Regions from separate parts of the Sphingomonas sp. Leaf4 genome, predicted to be linked through region 2. Evidence: riboswitches for the same ligand, from Rfam matches in the RefSeq annotation. Region 2 holds a riboswitch; each other region holds the start of a gene.

Region 1 (5,000 bases), on a different contig from region 2:
CCGGCAGGAACGCGGCGAGCAGCAATCCGTCGAGGAACGAGACGTGGTTGACGACCACCACCGCCCGCTCGCCGGGGCGCGGCATGTTCTCCTGCCCATGCACGTCGACGCGGTAGAGCAGCACCAGCAGCGCCCGGATCAACGCCTTGAACACCGTTTCGGGCAGCAGCCAGCACGAGATCAACGCCACCGCCAGCGTCGCGAACCCCATCGCACCGATGACTCCCGGCACCGACGTGCCCGAGGCGAGCAGGCCGGTGACGACCCCGACCATCGCGACGGTGACGATCGCGTTGACGATGTTGTTCGCCGCGATCACCCGCGAGCGTTCGGCGGGTTCGCTGTGGACCTGCAGGATGGCATAGAGCGGCACGATGAACACCCCACCCGACAGTGCGATGCCCGCCAGCGCGACAAGGATATGCCAACTGCCCGGTGTGGTGAGAAACGCCGGCACGTCCGCGCCCGCCACGCCCGGCGCGAAGCCGCGCGTCGCGATCCACAGGTCGATCAGGAACACCGCCATGCCCAGCGCCGCCGCCGGAACGTAGCGCGCCGACACTTCGCCGCCGAGCAGCTTGTTGACGACCAGCGAACCAGTCGCGACCGACACCGAGAACACCAGCAGGAACAGTGTCACCACCCCTGCCCCGGCGTGCAGCGTGCCGCTGACCAGCGGTGCGAATTCGGACAGCAGGATCGCGCCGATCGCGAAGAACCAGCTAATGCCGAGGATCGCCAGCCACACCCCGCGCCCGGCCCGCGCGACCGACAGGATGTCCCAGGTGCCACGCCACAGGTTGCGGTCGATCCGCACCCCCGGCGCCTGCGACGGGGCGGACGGAACGGCAAGGCTGACGAGGAAGCCGAGCACGGCGATGCCGACCGCCACCAGGCCCGCCTCCCATGCCGGAAGGATGCCGCCGAGCAACTGCCCGCCGAGGATCGCGAGGAACGTCCCCGCCTCGATCAGCCCGGTGCCGCCCATCAGTTCATGGCTGCCGAGCTGTTGCGGCAGGATCGAATATTTGACCGGCCCGAACAGCGTCGAGTGCACCCCCATCAGGAACAGGCAGGTCAGCAGCACCGGCACCGACTGAAACCAGAAACCGGCCAGCGCCAGCGTCATGATCGCGATCTCGGCCGCCTTGATCCAGCGGATCAGCCGCGCCTTGTCCCATTTGTCGGCCAACTGCCCGGCCAGCGCCGACAGCAGGAAATAGGGCAGGATGAACAGCCCGGTCGCCACCGTCGCCAGCAGCTCCGCCTTGTCGGGCGCGGCGCGGTACAGCGTGAAATTGGCCAGGAACAGCAGCGCGAACTTCAACAGATTGTCGTTGAACGCGCCCAGGAACTGGACGGCGAACAACGGTGCGAAGCGGCGCTTGCCCAGCAGCGACAGATCAGGTGCGGACATGATCAAAAGCTCCCTCGAACGTGAGCGATAGCGGCAAAAGCTTAACGGGACCGGCCGGGCCGATCCGATTACGAGTCGCGATCATAATGATAAATGAGCATCGCTCAATATAATAATTGGACGGCGCTCAATTTTAGTTTTAGAAAGGGGGCATGGGCCGCCGATCCGATCATAGCCGCAGCGAACTCGAAACCCTGATCCTCGACGCCGGGTCCGGCCTTGTCGCCGAAGTGGGGTTGAGCGGCTTTTCGGCACGCGAGGTGGCACGGCGGATCGGCTATTCGATCGGCACGATCCACAATGTCCACGGCACCGCCGACCGGCTGATCGCGGCGATCAATACCCGCAGCTTCGGGCTGTGGGCGGCGTATCTGGAAGAACGGCTGGCAGCCGGCGATGGCGATCGGATCGCGGCGCTGGTCGACGGCTATTTCGGTTTCGCGCGCGAGCACACCCATTTGTGGACGGCGATCTACGACCACCGCCTGCCGCCCGACATGAATCTGAGCGAAGCGGATGAGACCGGGCGCGGCCTGCTCACCAAGATCGTCGTGCAGGAGGTCGCCGGGGCGCTCGGCCGGCCGATCGACGACGCGGTGGTCGCACTTGCCCGCTCGCTGATCGCCACCGTTCACGGCCACTGCGCCTTCGCGATCAGCGGCGCATGGGAATTGATGGGCGAGGCTGCACCCGAAGCCGCCGCGCTGGCGCGCGTGCGCGAAACGCTGGCGGCGGCAGGGGGGTAGCGGCCGATCACGCTACCTCGAAACCAACGTCCTTTGCCAAGGCGACGGTTTCACCAGCCTAACCGCCGGAAAACGGCGTCGCCCGGCCAGCCGCATCGACGCTGACCATCGTGAACAGCGCGGTGGCGGCGTGCCGCCTTGCCCCGGTCAGCAGGTCCTCGGCGGCGAGGTCGACGCCGATCCGTACCGAACTGCGCCCCGCCATCCGCACCTGCGCGCTCAGCTCGACCATTTCGCCCTCGCGGATCGGCGAGGTGAAATCGATCCGGTCCGATGCCGCCATCACCATCACCCCGCGCGCATGGCGGGTCGAGGCGATGAACGCGGCCTTGCCCATCATTTTCAGCGCATCGCCACCATACAGCGTGCCGTAATGGCTGGTCTGCGTGGGGAACACGATGTCGACCATGCGCAGCACGTCGGTCGGTTCCTCGTCATACGCCGGCACCGGCGGCAGCGGCAGGCGAACCCCGCCATCCTTCACCGCGACCAGCGTGAAGCGCCCGCGCGTACACAGCCGCCGCTCACCCGACACCGGCGCCTCGGCGACCAGCTCGACCTCGACGTCGAGCGAACTGGTGCCGACCCGCACGACCCGCCCGGTCACTTCCACAATGTCGCCGTGGCGGGCGGGCTGCGCGAAATCGATCTTCTGCGACGATGCGGTGACGAACGACGCGCGGCCATGGCGCGAGGCGGCGAGGAACGCGACCTTATCCATATGCGCCAGCGCCACCCCGCCGAACAGCGTGCCGTGATGGTTGGTATCGCCGGGAAAGACGATGTCGACCAGCCGGACGGGGCTGGCCGGCGGTTGCAGGTCGAAGGATGGGGTGTCGGTCACGGGCGTTCTCGATACTGGAGCGGAGACGCGGACCGGACGCGATGCGATACCGCCGGACACACCGACGGCGGGCGATGACGCGACCCGACCGGGCACCCCGCCGGTGAGTGGTATGGCGTCCAAGGCAGGTCTCCTGGCTCGCGGGTCGGTGCGGAGCGACCCGGCCTTCCCAGCACGCGAGGCACCAGTGACACGCAGGGGGTCGTCCACTCGCCGCTTACAGTTGCGGGGGCAGCGCCGGCATCGCACCGGCTTCCCGTCTTAGCTCCGCCCGGCGACGCCGGCCGAAGAACCTCGAACCCCCTGCCCTTCGGCCGGTGCGTCCCCCGCGTCAACCGCGATCAGTCGCGCGCCGTCCCCGGATTGTCGGGCACATGCTCGGCATAGGTCGGCGCGACCCGCGCGGCGGCGGCCTGTTCATAGGCATAGCCCGCGCCGATCAGCAGCGCATCGCTGTTCGCCGTTCCGATGAACGACAGCCCGACCGGCAGGCCAAGCGCCAGCCCCATCGGCACCGTCAGATGCGGATAGCCCGACATCGCCGGCAACTGGCTGGCCGACGGGCCGGAGAACTGGTCGCCGTTCACCGGGTCCGACAGCCATGGCAGCCCATAGGTCGGCGACACGATCGCCTGCGCGTTCGCCGCCGTCAGCACGCCGTCGATCGCGCCCGCCGCCCGCGCCTGCCCATCGCTGCGCGCTTTGCGATAGGCGGGATCGTCCAGCCCCGGCATCGCCTGCGCCGCGACGAACAGCTCCTGCCCGAAATAGCGATGCTCGCGTGGCGCTTCGCGTTCGTTGAAGGCGATCACGTCGGCCAGCGTCCGGGTCCGCACACTCGCCGGGGTCGTCGCCAGATAGGCGTCGAGGTCGGCCTTCAACTCGGCCTTGAGCACCGTCAGCTCCTGCTCGCCCAGTCCCGGCAGGTCGGGCAGCGTCGCCTCCACCAGCACCGCGCCCGCGCCGCGCAGGCAACCGAGCGCACGGTCATAGGCGTCGGCCAGCGCCTTGGGCATCGCCGGGCGCAACACCGCGATCCGCATGCCGCGCAGCGCGCCCGCCGACAGGCCGGCGGCATAGTCGCGCCGCCGGGTGTCGGCACTCTGCGTCGCCGGGTCGGCGGGGTCGCTGCCAGCCATCGCGGTCATCAGCAGCGCCACGTCGCGCACGCTGCGTCCCATCGGCCCTGGCGTATCCTGGCTATGGCTGATCGGCACGACATGCGTCCGGCTGACGAGGCCGATCGTCGGTTTCAGCCCGACCAGCCCGTTCATCGCCGAGGGACAGACGACCGACCCGTCGGTTTCGGTGCCCACCCCGATCGCCGCGAAACTGGCGGCGATCGCCGCGCCGGTGCCCGACGACGACCCGCACGACGTCCGATCGAGCGCATAGGGATTGCGCACAAGACCGCCGACCGCGCTCCACCCGCTCATCGAGGCGTTCGAGCGGATGTTGGCCCATTCCGACAGGTTGGTCTTGCCGAGGATCACCGCGCCCGCCGCGCGCAGCCGCGCGACGACCGGCGCATCGCGCCCGGTGCGATTGTCGGCGAGCGCGAGGCTGCCGGCCGTCGTCGCATTCTCGCGCGTCTCGATATTGTCCTTGATGAGCACCGGTATACCGTGGAGCGGTCCACGGAACTGCCCGGCGCGCCGCTCGGCATCGCGGGCGCGCGCCTCGGCGACTGCCTGCGGGTTGATCGCGATCACCGCGCGCAGGCTCGGCCCCTTGCGGTTCATCGCCTCGATCCGCGTCAGATAGGCGCGGGTCAGCGCCTCGGCGGTGGTGCGGCCGGCGGCCATGTCGTCCGCCAGCGCGGAGGCGCTACGTTCCTCTACCCGGTCCGTTTGCGCCATTGCCGGGGCAGCCACCAATAACCCGAATAGTACCGCGGCCTTGCGCATATCGATCCCCGTCCAGCCATCATCGTCGGCGAGTGTCGGCCAAGCCAGCATTCTTGTCACGTCGCCTAAAGGTAAACATTATCCCA
Region 2 (5,000 bases):
CTGTCGCAACTCTCGCTCGAGGAAATGGTCGCGGCGCATCCCGACCTTCTCCTGCGCAGCGAATCGCCCAAGGTGATCGATCGCGGGACCGAGCTGCTCGCCCATCCCGCGATTGCCGACCTCGCCCGCGTCGATCTGCCGCAGGCGTGGACCGTGTGCGGCGGTCCCGCCTATGTCCTCGCCGCCGAACGGTTGGCCGATGCGGTGCGTTCGGCGGCGAGCCATCGTCAGAAGCCGGCGCGGATGCCGGCATAGGCCGCGCGGCCCGGCGTGCGATAGGTGAACACGTCCTCGTACTTGGCGGCGAAGAGGTTCTCGACCCGCGCGAAGGCGCGCAGCGCCCCCATGATCCGTGCATCGGCGGCGAAGTTCACCAGCGTATAATCGTCCAGTCGCACGCGCGGCCCCAGCGGCAGGTTGGTGAAGTTCGAATCGAAGCTCTTGCCGTTATAGCGCGCGGTCAGCGTCGCGCCGAACGCATCGCCCGCCGCTGCCCAGGTCAGGTTCGCCGATCCGATATGCGGCGGCCGGCGCACTTCCTCGCGCCCCGCCTCGATCGCGTCGAGATAGGTATAGGCGAGGTCGGCAACGAAGCCGTAGCCCAGCGGCGCATGCGCGAACAGCTCGACCCCGCGCTGGCGCGAGCGCGTCGTCCGGTTGGCGGGCGACACGACGAAGCTCGGCGAAAAGGTCGAATAGATCTCGTCGCGCAGCACCGAACGGAACAGCGTCGCGCCCACGCGCACGCCGGCGGCCGGGGTCAGGTCGACGCCGCCCTCGATGCCTTGCGACGTTTCGGGCTTCAGGTTCGGATTGCCGATGAAGCTGCGCGGATCGAAGCCGAACAGTTCATAATTGGTCGGGTTCTTGATGCCCGATCCAGCGGCGGCGCGGACGCGCACCAGCGGCGACAGCGCATAGCTGCCACGCACCCGCCACGTCGTCGCATCCTCGAACCGGTTGTTCAGGTCGCGGCGGATCGACGCGCCGAAGCCCGCCTTGTCGCCGACGCGCAGGTCATATTCGCCGACGATGCCGGTGTTGTCGGTGCTGCGGCCGAGGTTGGCGGGCGAGGGCGCGAACACCGCGACCGACCGGAACCGCTCACGCTCGAAATCGGCGGCGACGGTAAAGGCGTGGGTCAACGTGCCCGCGACCAGTCGATAGGTCGAATCATACGCCGCCTTGAACCGCTCGCCGCGATTGTCGGAGGTCAGGTTTCCATCGGTGCGGCTGTTGCGATGGGTGTCGTTCAACTGGACGGTCGCCGCCTGCGTCCACGCCTCGTCCATCAGATCGAGTTCGGCGCGGGCCAGCCCCAGGAAGCTGCGCGAGGTCGTGCTGTCGCTGCCGTCGACCACGAAGCCATAGGTGGGCGAGGTGAAGTCGAAATCCTGCGGGTTGGTATCGGCCTGCAACCGCGCATAACGGCCCGTCGCGAACAGGCGCAGATTGGGGGCGAGCTCATAGGCGAGCTTGCCCGCGAGCTGGCGGTTGCCGGCGCTCAGGTCACGGTCGCCGATGCCACGCCGCGCCGATGGCGTGCCGTCGGTGTCGAGGAACGCGCCCGACAGGACATAGTCGAGGCCGCTCGCCACGCCGCCGATCCGCGCCGCGCCGCTGACGGTGCCGAACGACCCGCCCTCGATCCGCCCGCGCACGCCCGGCGCGTCGGCACCATTGGCGGTGATGTAATGGATCACGCCGCCGATCGCGTCCGAGCCATAGGTCGCCGACTGCTGGCCGCGCAGCACCTCGATCCGGGCGACGTCGTCGGCGATCAGTGTCGAGAAATCGAACTCGCCGAGGAACGGGTCGGACGCCTCGATCCCGTCGATCAGGACCAACGTGTGGTTCGCCTCGGTCCCGCGCAGCCGCACCTGGGTGAAGCCGCCGACCCCGCCCGACCGGCTGACCGCCACGCCCGGCACGTCGCGCAGGATGTCGCTGACGACACGGGTCTGGCGGTTCTCCAGATCCTCTGCGCCCAGCAGCGTGTAGCTCGACCCAAGCAGGTCGGCGGGCGTGCCATCCAATGCGCGGGTGCCGGTGACGATGATCGGGTCGGCCTCGTCGACCGGCGTATCGCCCGGCAACGCCTGGGCAAAGGCGGACGCGCTGGCGAGCAGCGCGGTCAGGGTCAGCGTGGTCTTCAACATCTGGTCTTCCCCGGGGATGCGCAGGAGCGACACGGCGGGGCGGGCCGCATCGCTGCGGCCATGGGTGGCGCGGCCGACGGCACCCCCCTGGCGCGCGGACCCACGACCAACCCCGGTGCGGCCCCCGCCGCGCATGGGTTCGTCGCTCCACACGGAGAACCGGCCCCGGCCTCCACTGGGCCAAAGGCAGAAGCGACCACGCGCCGGCAGGTCTCCTGGCTCGCGGGTCGTCGCGCGGGTCTGACGCCTTCCCGGGAAACCCCAGTGGCTGTCGATCCCTGTTCGGGGACCAACGTGCAGTCGCGCTCACCGCTCACAGTTGCAGGGACAGCCGCGGTCTTGGGGACAGGTCCCCGCACCGCATTCCCGTTTTAAGCTCCCGAAGGAACACCGGCGTGCATCGGCCCCGGATTTTGCCGGAACCGGCGCGGCCTCTACGCGGCCGGCCCGGCCATGGCAAGCAACCGGCCGGGGGCAGTTTGGGGAAACCGGTGTCAGAATCGCGAAGTTGAACACGCGCATTTCACCGGTTTTGGAATTTTCTGTTCGCATTGTGGAAGCGGAGTTCATCCATCGGAATTTACGCCGTGGAATGCCACAAATCGCGGATTTCCAACGATCTCCCGAACGACGGCCGGACGCTCCGCAAAAACCGGTCGACGCGGGCGGCAGGCGGCATTAGGACAGGGTTTATCGAGTTCAACGCACAGCGCCGGCAGCGGGGAACACCCCGATTGATACCGGTTTCCCACGTCAGGAGAGAGCCATGTTCGACCGCACCTATTACGCCACCCATCCCGACATGATGGAATGCGTCTCGAACGAGGAATTGCGCGACCGCTATCTGATCGAAGGCCTGTTCCGTGAGGGCGAATGCGTCCTGAACTACACCCACGCCGACCGTTTCGTGATCGGCGGCGTCGCGGTGGGCGATGCTCCGGTCAAGCTCCCGACCCAGACCGAACCGAAGTCGGCGGAGGGGCATCCGTTTCTCGAACGCCGCGAAATGGCGGTGGTCAACGTCGGCGACGCCGAGGGCACGCTGACCGTCGACGGCGAGAGCTTCACGCTCGGCAACAAGGACTGCGTCTACGTCACCATGGGTGCGACCGACGTCGAATTCGGCGGGCAGGGCGCGCGCTTCTACATCGCATCGTGCCCGGCGCACAGAGGCTTCACCACCCGCAAGCTCGGCATCGCCGATGCCAATGCGCTGGAGCGCGGCAGCCTGGAGGAATCGAACGAGCGGACGATCTTCCAGCTCGTCATCCCCGGCGTGTGTGATTCGGCGCAGCTCGTCATGGGCCTGACCGTGCTCAAGCCCGGCAGCGTGTGGAACACCATGCCCCCGCACATCCACGAGCGCCGCAGCGAAATCTATTTCTACTTCGAACTGCCGACCGAGAACGACAAGGTGTTCCACTACATGGGCGAAGGCGAAGCGATGCGCCACATCGTCATGGGCAACGAGGAAGCCGTCATCAGCCCGCCATGGTCGGTCCACATGGGGTCGGGCACCCGCGCCTATGCCTTCATCTGGGCGATGGCCGGCGAGAACCAGGACTATACCGACATGAAGGTCCTCGACATCTGCCAGCTCGCGTAAAGGGTTGAGAACGATGGTAAACCCCTTCGACCTCACCGGCCGCGTCGCGGCGATCACCGGAGCCAACACCGGCATCGGCCAGGCAATCGCGCTGGCGCTCGCCGCCGCCGGGGCCGATGTCGCGCTGATCGGTCGCACGCCCGCGACCGACACGGCGAACAAGGCGCGTGCGCTCGGGCGCAAGGCGGAAATCGTCTCCGCCGACCTGTCGACCATCGCGCCCGTACAGGGTGTCGTCGAGCAGACGCTCGACACGCTCGGCGGGCTCGACATCCTCGTCAACAACGCCGGCATCATCCGCCGCAACGACAGCCTCGACTTCACCGAAGAGGACTGGGACGCGGTCATCGACACCAACCTCAAATCGGTTTTCTTCCTCAGCCAAGCCGCCGGCCGCCATATGGTGGCGCAGGGGCGGGGCAAGGTCATCAACATCGCCTCGATGCTGACCTTTCAGGGCGGGGTGCGCGTGCCGAGCTACACCGCGTCCAAATCGGGCATCGGCGGCCTCACCAAGCTGCTGGCGAACGAATGGGCGGCCAAGGGCGTCAACGTGAACGCCATCGCGCCCGGCTATATCGCCACCAACAACACCGCCGCGTTGCAGGCGGACGAGACGCGCAACCGCCAGATCCTTGAACGCATCCCGGCGGCGCGCTGGGGCGATGCCGGCGATCTGGGCGGGGCGGCGGTATTCCTTGCCTCGGCTGCCTCCGACTATGTAAACGGCCATGTCCTGGCGGTCGATGGGGGGTGGCTCGCGCGATGATCCTGTGTTTCGGGGAACTGTTGCTGCGGCTGACCGCGCCGGGCCGTGAACTGCTGATGCAGAGCGGCCGCTTCGACGTGAACGTCGGTGGGGCGGAGGCGAATGTCGCGGTCGGTCTGGCCAATCTCGGCCATGCCACCGCCTGCGCCAGCGCAGTTCCCGACAGCCCGCTCGGGCGCGGTGCCGTCTCGGCGATGCGTGCGCAGGGGGTCGATTGTTCGCGGGTGCTGACCCGCGACGGCCGGATGGGGCTGTATTTCCTGAGCGTCGGCGCGGGGCTGCGTGCCTCCGACATCGTCTATGACCGCGCCGGATCGAGCTTCGCGACGACCCCGGCCTCGGCATGGGACTGGGACAAGCTGCTCGACGGCTGCACCCGGTTGCACCTGTCGGGGATCACCCCGGCGCTTGGCCATGAAACCGCCAACGCCGCCATCGCCGCCGCCGAGGCCGCGCGCGCCAAGGG
Region 3 (5,000 bases), on a different contig from region 2:
CCGAGCTGCTGCGCGTCGAACAGACGTTCGTCGCCGACGCGCCGCTCGATACCGCTGCGGTCCATCTGATGGTCCACAGCGGATCGCGCGGGCTGGGCCAGGCGATCCTCGACAATCACCGCGCCCGCCACAATGTCGCCGGGCTGATCGCGGGCGAGGCGGCGGGCGATGCCTATCTGGCGGCGCATGACGATGCGATACGCTGGGCGATCCTGAACCGCGCGGCCATCGCCGAACGGTTCCTCGACCGGATCGGCGGCGACGGCGTGCGCCTGCTCGACATCTGCCACAACAGCGTCACGCCGTATCGGGGCGGGTGGCTCCACCGCAAGGGCGCGGCACCCGCCGATCGGGGGATGATCGTCATCCCCGGATCGCGCGGCGACCTGACCTATCTCGTCCGGCCGATCGATGCCCGTGCGGGCGAGGCGCTCCATTCGCTGGCGCATGGTGCCGGCCGCAAATGGAGCCGGAGCGAGGCGCGCGGCAGATTGTCGGGCCGCTTCCGCATCGCCGACCTCGAACGGACCAAACTCGGCAGCCGCGTCATCTGCGAGGATCGCGACCTGATCTATGAGGAGGCCCCGCAGGCGTACAAGGACATCCATCAGGTGGTGCGCGACCTGACCGATGCCGAACTGGTCGAACCGGTCGCCACGCTCCGCCCGCTGCTCACCTACAAGACGAGGCGGCCATGAGCGAGATCATCCTGCACCTCTCCGCCGGTCAGGGGCCGGCGGAGTGCGAATGGGTCGTCGGCCGACTGGTCCGGGTCTGGGCGCGCGAGGCGGCGGCGGCGGGCCTCGTGTGCGAACCGGTCGAGCCGGTCGGCGATGCCGCCGCGTCGGTGCTGTTGCGGGTGGCGGGCGACGGCGCGGAAGCGTTCGTCGCCGCGCGGTGCGGCACGATCCGCTGGATCGGGGCCAGTACGCTTCGCCCGCTCCACCGGCGGCGCAACTGGTTCGTCGCCGCGACCCGCGCGCCCGCCGACGGCGACGTGCCCGCGCTGCGCGACGCCGACATCCGCTACCAGACGCTGCGCGCGTCGGGGCCGGGCGGCCAGCATGTCAACAAGACCGACAGCGCGGTGCGCGCCACCCATAGCCCGACCGGCCTCACCGCCTTTTCGCAGGAGCAGCGATCCCAGTTCGCCAACCGCAGGATCGCCCGGCTGAAACTCGCTTTGCTGTTTGACGCGCTGCGCGACGACCGCGACGCCAGCGACCAGCGTACCCTGTGGACACGCAACCGCGAGCTGGAGCGCGGCAACGCGGTCCGCACCTATCGCGGGGACCGGTTCGTATTCGACCATTCAACGATATAAACATATCTTTATATCGTCATTGACAGTCGTCGGGCGATGGTGTTGAAGGCGGTTGTCGAGGTTCCCCGTTCCAGCGATGGCGACGGGGCTAAGACGGGAAGCCGGTGATGTCTTGTCAGGGCAAAATCCGGCGCTGCCCCCGCAACTGTAAGCGGTGAGCGGCGGTTCCTTTTCGTGTCACTGGGCTTTTGACGAAGCCCGGGAAGGCCGGAACCGCCGTGTCGACCCGTGAGCCAGGAGACCTGCCTCCGACGCCATATGTTCCTCGGACGGGGGTTCCTCCGGTGGATCGCGCTTCGACGCCACGGCCCTGCGGCAATCGCCGTCCGGGTCGCGTCACGCCCTGCGCGTTCTGCCGTCGGCGCCCCCGTCCGGCAAAAGCAGGTGAGTCATGGCCGACGGCGGGTGTAGTTTCACGATCAGCAGCATGCCTTTCGACGAGGACTATCGGCCCGTCGACAACACGCGCATCACCACCAATTTCGCCAATCTGGCGCGCGGCGAACGGTGCCGCGAAAACCTGCGCAATACGCTGGCGATGATCGACAATCGCTTCAACACGCTGATGCACTGGGACAATCCGGCCGGCGACCGCTACGGCCTCGACCTCGACATCGTGTCGGCTGCGCTGACGATCGACGACGACGGGCGCGACCGGGCGTTTCCGCTGATCGAGGTGCTGCAGACGACGATCGTCGACAAGGTCGGCGGCGAGCGCGTGCCCGGCATGGTCGGCAACAATTTCTCCTCCTATGTCCGCGATTATGATTTCAGCGTGGTGCTGCCCGACCATCTGAAGCAGCATGGCGCCGGCGCGCCGGTGCGCTTCGGCGAACTGCACGGCAAGCTGTTCAAGCTGTTCCTGCACTCGGCGGCCTATCGCGAGCGGTTCGCCAAGCCGCCGGTCATCTGCCTCAGCGTATCGAGCCGCGAGGTGTATCACCGCAGCGCCAACGTCCATCCGATCCTGGGGGTCGAATATCGCAACGACCGGTCGTCGCCGACCGATGCCTATTTCGCGAAGATGGGGCTGAAGGCGCGCTATTTCATGCCGCCACACGCGGTCGCGCCGCTCGCCTTCTATCACAGCGGCGATCTGGTCGGCGATTACACCAACCTCGAACTCGCCAGCACGGTCGCGACGATGGAGACGTTCCAGAAAATCTATCGCCCCGAAATCTACAACGCCAATTCGGTCGCGGCGGAATGCTATCGCCCCAGCCTGACGTGGCAGGATTATTCGCTGACCCGCATCGTCTACGACCGCGAGGAACGCGCCCGACTGGCGGTCGAACAGGGCCGCTTCGCCGAGGAACAGCTCATCGCCCCGCACGGCGCGCTGCTCGAACGGCTGTTCTCGGACGCATAGGCCGGGTTCGGCGTCTCCCCTCCCTGACAAGGGAGGGGGCGGGGGTGGGTCGGCCGGTTGGGCGCGCTCCCGTTTCCTCGCAGGCCGACCCACCCCCAGCCCCTCCCTTGTCAGGGAGGGGAGCAGCGGTTCCGGCGTTCCGGGTCGAAGGTCGACCGGACGCAAGAGCGGCACCACGAATACAGGACACCCGATCATGACGATGTTGTTGCCGACCACCACTGCGGGCAGTCTGCCCAAACCGCTCTGGCTGGCCGAACCGGAAACCTTGTGGTCGCCGTGGAAGCTCGAAGGCGACGAACTGGTCGCGGGCAAGCGCGACGCGCTGCGCCTCGCGGTCGAGGATCAGCGGCAGGCGGGCATCGCCATCGTCGGCGACGGCGAACAGACGCGCCAGCATTTCGTGACGACCTTCGTCGAGCATCTGGACGGCGTCGATTTCGAGAAGCGCGAGGTGATGCGCATCCGCAACCGCTACGACGCCAGCGTGCCGAGCGTGGTCGGCGCGGTGTCGCGGCCGAAACCGGTGTTCGTCGACGACGCGCGCTTCCTGCGCGCGCAGACCACGCAGCCGATCAAATGGACGCTGCCGGGTCCGATGACGATGATCGACACGCTGTACGACGGCCATTACCGCAGCCGCGAGAAGCTGGCATGGGAATTCGCCTGCATCCTGAACGACGAGGCGCGCGAGCTGGAGGCGGTGGGCGTCGACATCATCCAGTTCGACGAACCGGCGTTCAACGTGTTCTTCGACGAGGCGAACGACTGGGGCATCGCCACGCTCGAACGCGCGGCGCAGGGGCTGAAGGCGCGGACCGCCGTTCACATCTGCTATGGCTATGGCATCAAGGCCAATACCGAATGGAAGAAGACGCTGGGGTCGCAGTGGCGGCAATATGAGGAAACCTTCCCCAACCTGCAGCGCTCGTCGATCGACATCATCTCGCTCGAATGTCACAATTCGCGCGTGCCGATGGAGCTGATCGAGCTGGTGCGCGGCAAGACGGTGATGGTCGGCGCGATCGACGTGGCGAGCGACGCGATCGAGACGCCCGAGGAAGTCGCCGACACGCTGCGCCGGGCGCTGGCGTTCGTCGATGCCGACAAATTATATCCCGCGACGAATTGCGGCATGGCCCCGCTGTCGCAGGGCGTGGCGCGCGGCAAGCTGAACGCGCTGTGCGCGGGCGCGGCGATCGTCCGCGCCGAACTGGGGGACCACGGTTGACGACACTCCTGCGCCGGCTGCGCCCCGACGGCTATATCGTCGCGATCATGGGCATGGTCGCGCTCGCCGCGCTGTTCCCCGCGCGCGGGCCGGCGAAGGACCTGCTCGATCTGGTGGTGCATGGCGCCATCGCGCTGCTGTTCTTCCTGTATGGCGCGCGGCTGTCGCGGCAGGCGATCTGGGTAGGCATGCTGCACTGGCGGTTGCAGGCGCTGGTGTTCGCCACGACCTTCGCCGTCTTTCCGCTGATCGGCCTGGGCATGATGGCCGCGCTCAAGGGCCATGTCGACGACGGGCTCGTCACCGGGCTGGTGTTCGTCGCGCTGCTGCCCTCGACGGTGCAGTCGTCGATCGCCTTCACCTCGATCGCGCGCGGCAATGTCGCGGCGGCGCTGTGCTGCGCGTCGTTGTCCAACCTGGTCGGGGTGGTGCTGACCCCGGTGCTGGCGACGCTGCTGCTCGGCACGGCGGCGGGCGGAATGTCGCTCGACGCGATCGGCGACATCGCGTTGCAGATTTTGCTGCCGTTCGTGGTCGGCCAGTGCGCGCGGCCGCTGATCGGCGACTGGCTGGCGGGGAAGAAGACGCTGACGATGCTGGTCGATCGCGGATCGATCCTGCTGGTCGTCTATGCGGCGTTCAGCGCGGGCATGGTCGCCGGCATCTGGAGCCGGGTGACGCCGCGGGACCTGGGGCTGGTCCTCCTGCTCGACGGTGCGCTGCTGGCGATGGTGCTGGGCTTCACCACCATAGCGAGCCGGCTGCTGCGCTTTTCGAGGGAGGACGAGATCGCGATCGTGTTCTGCGGTTCCAAGAAGAGCATGGCGAGCGGACTGCCGATCGCCAACATCCTGTTCCCGGCGGCCACGGTCGGGCTGATCGTCCTGCCGCTGATGCTGTTCCACCAGATGCAGTTGATGGTCTGTGCCGCGCTCGCCCGGCGCTATGCGCTGCGCACCGCTCCGGCCGCCATGCCGGCGGAGGTGGCGGCATGACCCCCGCCCCCGCCCCTTGCGCGATCGATGCGTTACGCGCGCCCGGCGACGACACCGACCTGCGCCGGCTGTTCGGCCACT

The links. Region 2 has a riboswitch for cobalamin ahead of LRA89_RS17085 (TonB-dependent receptor plug domain-containing protein). Riboswitches for the same ligand answer to the same signal wherever they lie in the genome.
Region 1: linked by a shared signal. The riboswitch ahead of LRA89_RS20225 (acyl-CoA thioesterase) and the one ahead of LRA89_RS17085 (TonB-dependent receptor plug domain-containing protein) in region 2 are both predicted to bind cobalamin.
Region 3: linked by a shared signal. The riboswitch ahead of LRA89_RS16210 (putative oxygenase MesX) and the one ahead of LRA89_RS17085 (TonB-dependent receptor plug domain-containing protein) in region 2 are both predicted to bind cobalamin.

Annotation. Positions count from the first base shown of each region.
Region 1 is NZ_CAKLBB010000026.1:5,870-10,869, reverse strand. Features, by position in the region: gene LRA89_RS20235 (acyl-[ACP]--phospholipid O-acyltransferase) at 1-1,417, opposite strand, end outside; gene LRA89_RS20230 (TetR/AcrR family transcriptional regulator) at 1,570-2,163, shown strand; gene LRA89_RS20225 (acyl-CoA thioesterase) at 2,222-3,007, opposite strand; cobalamin riboswitch at 3,114-3,319, opposite strand; gene LRA89_RS20220 (amidase) at 3,349-4,914, opposite strand.
Region 2 is NZ_CAKLBB010000012.1:101,473-106,472, reverse strand. Features, by position in the region: gene LRA89_RS17090 (ABC transporter substrate-binding protein) at 1-255, shown strand, start outside; gene LRA89_RS17085 (TonB-dependent receptor plug domain-containing protein) at 228-2,159, opposite strand; cobalamin riboswitch at 2,348-2,569, opposite strand; gene kduI (5-dehydro-4-deoxy-D-glucuronate isomerase) at 2,926-3,765, shown strand; gene kduD (2-dehydro-3-deoxy-D-gluconate 5-dehydrogenase KduD) at 3,779-4,534, shown strand; gene LRA89_RS17070 (sugar kinase) at 4,531-5,000, shown strand, end outside.
Region 3 is NZ_CAKLBB010000011.1:35,089-40,088, reverse strand. Features, by position in the region: gene LRA89_RS16220 (RNA ligase RtcB family protein) at 1-698, shown strand, start outside; gene prfH (peptide chain release factor H) at 695-1,324, shown strand; cobalamin riboswitch at 1,366-1,588, shown strand; gene LRA89_RS16210 (putative oxygenase MesX) at 1,716-2,693, shown strand; gene LRA89_RS16205 (methionine synthase) at 2,890-3,924, shown strand; gene LRA89_RS16200 (bile acid:sodium symporter family protein) at 3,921-4,919, shown strand; gene LRA89_RS16195 (flavin reductase family protein) at 4,916-5,000, shown strand, end outside.